DNA from 2 places in the Streptomyces sp. 4N509B genome. Region 1 is predicted to be linked to the other one. Evidence: riboswitches for the same ligand, from Rfam matches in the RefSeq annotation. Region 1 holds a riboswitch; the other holds the start of a gene.

Evidence for each region. Region 1 has a riboswitch for cyclic di-AMP ahead of ACTWP5_RS22365 (M23 family metallopeptidase). Riboswitches for the same ligand answer to the same signal wherever they lie in the genome.
Region 2: it holds a riboswitch for cyclic di-AMP, as region 1 does, so the genes downstream of both, ACTWP5_RS24025 (M23 family metallopeptidase) here and ACTWP5_RS22365 (M23 family metallopeptidase) in region 1, are expected to answer to the same signal.

What each region holds. Positions count from the first base shown of each region.
Region 1 covers NZ_JBQQBZ010000026.1:77,971-82,375, reverse strand. The annotation lists gene ACTWP5_RS22375 (helix-turn-helix domain-containing protein) at 1-325, shown strand, start outside; gene ACTWP5_RS22370 (DUF397 domain-containing protein) at 337-528, shown strand; gene ACTWP5_RS22365 (M23 family metallopeptidase) at 862-2,235, opposite strand; cyclic di-AMP (ydaO/yuaA leader) riboswitch at 2,245-2,414, opposite strand; gene metG (methionine--tRNA ligase) at 2,845-4,405, opposite strand, start outside.
Region 2 covers NZ_JBQQBZ010000030.1:27,925-32,329, reverse strand. The annotation lists gene ACTWP5_RS24035 (ATP-binding cassette domain-containing protein) at 1-307, shown strand, start outside; gene ACTWP5_RS24030 (ABC transporter permease) at 304-1,107, shown strand; gene ACTWP5_RS24025 (M23 family metallopeptidase) at 1,253-2,029, opposite strand; cyclic di-AMP (ydaO/yuaA leader) riboswitch at 2,035-2,204, opposite strand; gene ACTWP5_RS24020 (GrpB family protein) at 2,524-3,105, shown strand; gene ACTWP5_RS24015 (hypothetical protein) at 3,343-4,137, shown strand; gene ACTWP5_RS24010 (DUF6351 family protein) at 4,209-4,405, opposite strand, start outside.

The sequences.
Region 1 (4,405 bases):
CCAGATCGAGCATCTGGTCGACATGGCGAGGCTGCCGAACGTGACCGTCCAGATCCTGCCGTTCCACGCCGACGAGTACCCTCCGGCCTTCAGCAGTCCGTTCAACTGCCTCGACGCGGCCCTCCCCGAGCTCAACACGGTCTACGTGGAACACCCGACACTCTGTCCCTTCGTGATCGACCAGGGCCATCTCACACAGTTCTCCGACGCCTTCCAGAAGCTCAGCGAGGTCGCCCTGCCCCCGATCGATGTCGACGATCGGGACCGAGGTCGATCGAGGAGAACCTCCCTCGGACTCGTCCAGCACATCCTCTACGAGCTATGAAGGGCCATCTGATGTCCGCGAATCCGTGGCAGAAGTCAAGCTTCAGCTCCAACGACGGCAACAAGGACTGCCTGGAGCTCGCCTCCACCGGCGGTGGGCCGTTGCTCCTCCGCGAGAGCGACGAGCCTGAGGTGGTCATAGCCAGCCATCCCATGCGCGTCGCCGCGCTGCTCGGTGCGATCAAGGGCGGGCTCCGGCCGTAGCCGGGGCAGTAGCCGACTCCACATCCGTCCGGTGGGCGAGTTCTGAGGGTTCCCGGGACATGGGGATCTCGGGTGACGGTCAGGGGGTGTACGACCTCAGAGGGAGAGGCGATTCAGTAGCGCGAGGGATGTGGGGGGTGGGGAGGGCGGGAGAGGGTGGGGGTGTGGGTCCGCCCCTGACAAACGGGCGGGGGGCGGACCTCCTCCTCGTTCCGTTCGCGGACATGAGCGGACGTGAGCGGACATGAGGGGGCCGGCGGCCCTGGCGTCGGGGGGAGCCACCAGGGCCGCCGGCGGTCTTGTGGGAGGACGCGGCGGAGCGGAGGTGTTCGGCTAGATGGTGAGGCCCTTGTCGCGGAGCCAGGCCAGGGGGTCGATCGGGTCGGAGCCGCCCGGACGGACCTCCAGGTGGAGGTGAGGGCCGGAGGAGTTCCCCGTGGAGCCGACGTAGCCGATGACGTCCTCGGTGACGACCTCCTGGCCGACGGACACGTTCATCGACGACAGGTGGCAGTACCAGACCTCGGTGCCGTCCTCCAGCTCGATGATGATGCGGTATCCGTAGTCCCCGGCCCAGGCGGCCTCGGTGACGACGCCGGTGTGGATGTTCTTGATGGGCGTGCCGGCGGGGGCGGCGAAGTCCTGGCCGGTGTGGGTGGAGGCCCAGTACGAGCTGACCTCGCCGAAGTACGAGGAGAGGCGGTAGTCGCTGAGGGGGAGGGTGTAGCTCGCGCGCAGGCGCTCCAGCTCGGCCTGGCGCTGGCGCTCCAGCTCGGCCTGCCGCTCGGCCTCCGCCAGCGCGGCGGCCTCCTCGGCGGCCTCGGACTCCGCCTCCGCCAGGGCCTCCTCGCGGGCGGCGTCGGTGGCGGAGGACTCCTGCTGGTCCGCCTGCTGCATGATGCGGGCGCGCAGCGCCTCGCCGGCGTCGGTCTGGCCCGCCTCGACGTCGGAGGCGGTGAGGCCGGCGGTGGTGAACGGGGACTGCGCCACCATCTCGGCCGGGGTGGCGAGGGTGTCGCCGCCGTCACCGTCGGAACCGGGGTCGGAGGAGTCCTCGCCGGAGAGGCCGCCCACGAGGGGCAGTCCCGCCGGGATGGCCTCGCGCACCTTCTCCGCGGCACCGCCGAGACCGGGCACGGAGCCGGCGCCCTCCTCGTTGGCCGTGGCCATGCCGCCGGCGCCGACTGCCGCGATCACGCCGACGCCGAGGACGGCGCGGCTGCGGGCGATGGTGCCGCCGCGCTGGCGGGAGACGCGGTGCCGGCCGCGGAGCGGGCGGAGGCTGTCCTCGCTCGGGTTCCACTCGCCGGGGGCCGCCTCGGGCTGGTCGTCGCTGTCGGCGAACGACACGGGGGCCGGGGCGGGCGCGGGGGCGGGAGCCGGAGCGGCGACGGGGGCCGCGAGGGTGGCCGTGGCGGCGTGGCCGTCATGCGGCTCGAAGCTCTGCGGTCCGAAGGGGTCGAACGAGGTGAGCGGGGCGTCGTAACCCGTGTCGTACGGGGCGCCCGCGGCGGCGTAGGCCGTGTCGTACGCGGGGGCCGCGCCGTAGGGGGAGGGGGAGGGGGCCGGGACAGTGGCCGTCGCCGCTGTGGTGGCGTACCGGTCGTCGAAGAACTCGCCGTAAGGATCGCCGTATGAGTCGCCGTAGAGATCTGTGGGCGTGCCCGCGAAGCCATGCTCGGGGGCGGCATACCGGTTCGACGCCACGGAGGCGCTCTCCTTTCCTTCCCTCGCCTACCGGGTTAGCTGACGGGTTCGGAGCAGGAAGGTCTCCTACGGGCGGCAGGCCATGGTGGCTACCTGCTGTCCGATTCACCCCGGATAGTGGTTCCCCGGTTCCTTTGGTGCAGTTGTGACGCACACGCCGGATTCAGCGACAGAGCACGGTGCCGTCCTTGCGACGGCGGTGACGACCGCGCTGCGTTATCGAACGTTAATAGACGCCCCCGCCAGATTCAAAGGCCCTGAGAAAAATAAAACCCGGATCCGGTAGGGACTTTCAGCGCCCAAGCATGCCAAACCGGGCATACGTACTGCTGAGTACGGGCGGGATGTGGCCCACGCCTCACCACGGAAACAATCTGACGCTGCGTCAATTGTTATCGCAGTGGCGTATGGTGCTCACCCTCGGTGAGAAATTCCGCCGCGAACATCCGACCGCGTGCGAGGAAGTGAAGGAAGAAGGCTGCGCGAACCAGCCAGAGCCGGAGCGGAGTCGGAGTCGGAGGAGCAGAAAAGAGTAAAGAAAAGTAAAGAAAGAGAGAAAGGCGGCGGAGGCTCGGTCGTCGAGCGTCCGCCGCCTCCGCGCTCTCGCGCTCAGCCCTCGGCCGGCTCGGGCAGCTCCAGGCGCGGGAAGATCGGCGGGGACTTCTCCAGCGTGCGGCCGGTCAGCTCCGAGGCCGCCGCGCCCTCGGGCGTGAGGTCGGGGGCCTCCCCGATCGCCGTGAGGATCCGCGCGCTGGCGCCCGGCACGAACGGCCGCAGCAGGATCGCCAACTCCCGCACCGCGACCAGGATCGTGCGCAGCACGACGTCCAACGACGCCTCGGCCTCCGGCGTCTTCTCCTTCGCCAGGTGCCACGGCGCCCGCTCGTCCACGTACGCGTTGACCCGGCGGACCAGGTCCCAGACGCGGCTGAGGGCCTGCCGGTGGTCGTACCCGTCCATGGCGGCGGCGGCGTCCCGCGTCACGGCCTCGGTCAGCTCCGCGAGCTGACGCTCCAGCTCGCCGACGGCCTCCTCGCGCAGCGGCGGCACCACGCCCTCGCGGTACCGCACGGTCATGGCGGTGACGCGGCTGACCAGGTTCCCCAGGCCGTTGGCCAGGTCCGTGTTGTACCGGGTGACGAGGCGCTCCTCGCTGAAGTCGCCGTCGCCGAAGGGCGAGAAGTCCGCCAACAGGTAGTACCGGACGGCGTCCTGGCCGTAGACGTCGACCAGGCCCATCGGGTCCACGACGTTCCCCAGGGACTTGCTGAGCTTCTGGCCGGCGGTGGTGATGTACCCGTGGACCACCACGTCCGTGGGCAGCGGCAGGCCGGCGGAGAGCAGCATGGCGGGCCAGTACACCGCGTGGAAGCGGAGGACACCCTTGCCGAGCACGTGCACGCGCTTCTCGGCGTCCTCCCAGTACCGCGCGTACTTCTCGTCGCCGCGCGTCCAGCCGAGCGCGTTGGTGTAGTTCGCCAGCGCGTCGATCCAGACGTACATCACCTGGGAGGGGTCGTCCGGGACGGGGATGCCCCAGCCACGGGCGCGCTCGGTGGAGCGCGAGATGCTGATGTCGGCCAGGCCGGAGCGGATGAAGCTGAGCGTCTCGTTCAGCCGCGTGTCGGGGACGACGCGGAGGCGGCCGGACTCGATGGCCTCGACGAGCTGGTCGGCGTAGCGCGAGAGACGGAAGAAGTAGTTGTGCTCGCGGATGATCTCGGGCTCGGTGTGGTGCTCGGGGCACTTCCCGTCCACGAGCTCGGACGGGCTGTAGAACTGCTCGCAGCCGACGCAGTACAGGCCCTCGTAGTCCTTGGCGTAGATGTCGCCGGCGGCGTCCATGCGGCGCCAGATCTCGGCGGCGCCCGCGAGGTGGTCGGGGTCGACGCTGGTGCGCACGAAGCCGGAGCGGTCCACGCCGAGGACGCCCTGGAGGTCGAGGAAGCGGGTGACGTTCTGGTCCACCAGCTCCTGGGTGGTCAGGCCCAGCTTCTCGGCCGCGAGCACGTTCTTCAGGCTGTTCTCGTCGGAGCCGCTGAGGAGGAAGACGTCACGGCCTCGCAGGGTCATGTGCCGCGCGAAGGAATCCGCCTGGAGGAACTCGAACGCGTGGCCCACGTGCGGGCTCGCGTTGACGTACGGAATCGTCGTGGACACGAAGGCGGTG
Region 2 (4,405 bases), on a different contig from region 1:
CGAGGTCGTGGCCCGGCACGCCGCCCAGCTGCCCGAGGTGGCCGCCCTGCTGGCGGGCGTCACCGGCTCGACGCCCGACACCGACCCCGACACGCGGCGGGTCAGCGCCGCCACGGCCGACCGGGTCCGCGCGCTGACCGAGACCGTGCGGGCGCTGGACGCCCGGGGCATCGACGTGGCCGACATCGGCACCCGCAGGCCCACCCTTGACGAGGCGTTCCTGCGCCTGACGGGACACCACACCACCGCCACCACCACGGAGCCCGCGCGGCCCGGGGAGCGCGCCGAACAGGAGGCCGCGGCATGAGGCGCCTGCGACTGGCGACGGCGGACGGCCTGGTGATGACCCGCCGCAACATGGCGCACCTGGTGCGCACCCCCGAGGAGGCCGTCCTCTACTTCGCGCTGCCCGTCATGTTCGTGCTCGTCTTCGGCTACGTCTTCGGCAACGGCATGGCAGTGGGGGGCGGCGGCGACGGGTACCGGGAGTTCCTGATACCCGGCGTCTTCGCGATGACCATGCTCTACGGCATGGGCGCGACCGGCGGGCAGATCGCCACGGACGTCGCGCGCGGCGTCGTGGACCGCTTCCGCGCCATGCCGGTGGCGCGCTCGGCGCTGCTGACGGGGCGCGCCGTCGCGGACCTGCTGCGGGCGTTGACGGAGACGGCCGTCGTGCTGGTCTGCGGCCTGCTGGTGGGCTGGAGTTGGCACCGGGGCGCGGGCAGGGCGCTGCTGGCGCTGGCGCTGCTGCTGATGCTGCGGGTGGCGATCACCTGGATCGGGATCTACCTGGGCCTGCTGCTGCGCAACCCCGACACCGTGGGCGCCGTGGTCTTCCCGCTGGCGTTCCCGCTGTCGGCCGTCTCCAACGTCTTCGTGTCGCCGGAGCTGATGCCGGGCTGGCTCGGGACGATCTCCGAGTGGAACCCGCTGTCGGCGACGGTGACCGCGCTCCGCGAGCTGTTCGGGAACCCGGGCCTCGCGGAGGCGGGCGGCTCGTGGGCGACGGAGAACGCCGTGCTGCTGGCCGTGGTCTGGCCCGTGGTGCTGACGGCGGTCTTCGCGCCGCTCGCGCTGCGCCGGTACCAGCGGATGGGCCGCTGACACGGACCGGGGTGGGGGCGCCCGTGCCGGGCGGCGGCCCGGCCGGGACGACGGAAGCCGGGGAACGGGTCCGAGGGGAGGATCCGTTCCCCGGCTTCGACGTCGTGCCGGCGCCGGGTGTGGCGTGACGTGACGTGACGTGACGTCAGATGGTGACGCCGTTGGCCCGCAGGTAGGCCAGCGGGTCGATGTCCGAGCCGTAGTCGGGGCCGGTGCGGACCTCGAAGTGGAGGTGCGGGCCCGTGGAGTTGCCGGTGGTGCCGACCAGGCCGATCTGGTCGCCCGAGCCGACCTGCTGGCCGACGCTGACGGAGATCGAGGAGAGGTGGGCGTACTGGCTGTAGTGGCCGTCGGCGTGGAGGATGACGATCTCGTTGCCGTACGCGCCGCCGTCGCCGGCCTTGACGACCTCGCCCGCCGCGATCGACACCACGGGGGTGCCGCTGGCCGCGGAGAAGTCCGTGCCGGTGTGGTAGCCGGAGGACCACAGCGAGCCGGCCACGCCGTAGCCGGTGGAGGCGGCGGCGGCGACCGGGGCGGTGTAGCCGGTGGAGGTCTCGGCCGCGCTGTCGGCGGCGGTGTCCTGCGGCGCGGCGGCGGAGCCGGCAGTGTCCGCGGCGCCGTCCGTCGTCAGGACCAGCTCCTGGCCGGGACGGATCAGGTTCGGGTTGTCGCCGACGAGGTCACGGTTGGCGTCGTAGAGCGCACGCCAGCCGCCGTCGACGTCCTGGGCCTTGGCGATCCTGGAGAGGGTGTCACCGGCGACCACGGTGTAGGTGTCGGCCTGCGCGGCCTGGGCACCACCGGCGACCATCAGGGGCAGGGCGACGCCCGCGCCGCCGGCGGTGAGCATGAGGGATATGCGGGAGAGCCGGGTGACGCGCCGGGCGCGCTGACGGCGGTGTCGTCCGCGTGCGGACATAGGTGTGCTCCTCCTCCAACGCCTGCGAGGTGAGCTGTCGGGTTCGGGCCGGAGTCGCCCGGCCACGGCGGCTGCGCCGCCATGGCTTCACCCCGAGCCGTTCGCGTTCCTCGGTGGCCCTCGGAGCGCGTACGGCGAGAGTGGGTCCCCCGCTCCTGTCAGGCGGAAGGCTTGCGTTCCGCGACCGGTGACAGGATTCGGCGTCCGGGGCGGCTCGCCGCGGGTGCGGCGCGGCCTGCACCGTAATCCGCGAAAATCCGACAAGACAAGCAAGAGCGTCCAGCCTGCACCATGGGCTCCCATGATCGGACATGCGGTGCGTGACACCGCCCGGGGAGACCACGCGGTCCACGCGCGTCAACCGGGCGTCCGAACCGGCGACTTGCTCCCCCCGGAGCACCGCGGGTGGACTACGCTCCGTGCCCGGCGACGCCTCAGGGTGAGCTTGGTCACGAGCGCGAAGCCACCACCGGGAATAAGGGGGATTCTTCTCAATGTCCGAATCATGGGCGCGCCAGGCCCTCATCGTCGACCACTCGCCCGACTGGGCCACGAGGGGCGCGGCGCTCAGCGCCCGGCTCCGCGAGGCCCTGCGCCCCCAGGCGCTCCGGGTGGAGCACATCGGCAGCACCTCCGTTCCCGGGATGGCCGCCAAGGACGTGATCGACCTCCAGGTGAGCGTGCGTGACCTCGACGAGGCCACCGACGCCTTCGACGCGCCGCTGGCCGCCCTCGGCTTCGCCCGCTGGCCGAACGAGCAGGACCACGTGCCGGCGGGACGCGAGGACGACCCGTCGCGGTGGACGAAGCGGACGTGGTGGCGGCGCGAACACCCCGACGGCTCCGCGAACGTCCACGTGCGGTGCGAGGGCTCACCGGGCGAGCGGCTGGCGCTCGTCTTCCGCGACTGGTTCCGCGCCCACCCGGAGGCGGTCGCGGCCTACGGGCACCTCAAGCGGGCGCTGGCCGCCTGGGCGCCCGACCTCAACGCCTACGCCGACGCCAAGGACCCCGTGGTGGACCTGCTCGTGGCGCTCGCCGAGGGCTGGGCCGAGCGGACCGGCTGGCGTCCCTGAGCGCGCGGGGGCGGAGGGAACGGCCCCGCGCCGGCCCGGCCGGCCCCGCCGGCCCTCCTGCCCTCCTGCCCTCCCTCCCCCGCCGGGCGCCCGCCGTCGGAGTGACGGTTCGCGAGCCGGCGCGGCCGACACCGTCGCGCCGCCGCCCCACGGCCGGCCGGCCGCCGAGAATGAGCGACAACGGACGATCCCTCCCCCACGTCACGCAACGGCGTCATCCACGCCACAGGAGGACCAGTGCGCTCACCCACCCGGCGGCGGGACGGCCTCACCGCCCTCACCGTCGCGCTGCTCGCGGCGTTGTCCACCGCCTCCTGTGCCGACCGGGCCGGGGAGGAGGACACCCGGCGGGCCGACGCCCCCGCCCGCGAGGTGGCGCGCGAGGGCGGCACCGCCACCCCCACCACCGCGGCCGGGATCGACCCCGACGACTTCGTCCGCGAGATCGACAACCCCTACCTGCCGCTCGAACCCGGCACCACCCTCACCTACGAGAGCCAGGGTCACGACGGCCAGGAACGTACCGTCGTCGAGGTGACCGAACGGACCCGGAAGATCCTGGGCGTCACCGTGACGGTGGTCCGCGACCGCGTGTACCGCGAGAACGCGCTGGTCGAGGACACCCGCGACTGGTTCGCGCAGGACCGCGAGGGGAACGTCTGGTACTTCGGCGAGGACTCGCGGGACATCGAGGACGGCGAGGTCGTCAGCACCGAGGGCTCCTGGGAGGCCGGCACGGAGGGCGCCCACCCCGGCATCGTGATGCCGGCCGACCCCCGGCCGGGCGACGCCTACCCCCAGGAGAACGCCCCCGGCGTGGCGGAGGACCAGGGCGAGGTGCTCAGCCGGAACGAGACGGTCACGGTCCCGGCGGGCTCCTGGGAGAACGTGCTGAAGACCCGGGACACCACTCCCCTGGAACCCGACGTCGTGGAGCACAAGTACTACGCCAGGGGCGTGGGGCTCGTCGCGGAGGAGGAGGTCGACGCACGCGGCGAGCGCTCCGAGCTGGTCATCATCGATCGCCGCTGACGGCCCCGCCCGGACCGGTCGACCCCCGGCGGGACGGAGCGTCGGGGAGACCGGGCGCCGCGGGACAGCCTTCAGAAGAACAGCCACGTCCCGTCGAGGCCGCGCTGGCCCACGCCGTCACGCGACCAGTCGCAGACGCCGTCGGGGAAGATCCGCCGCAGCCGCTCCCCCTGCTCCGCCGTCAACGGCACCCCGTACGACGCGGGATCGACGGGCACGCGCCGGCAGACGACGACGTCGTTGGCGATCCCGGCGCCCGCGACCATCC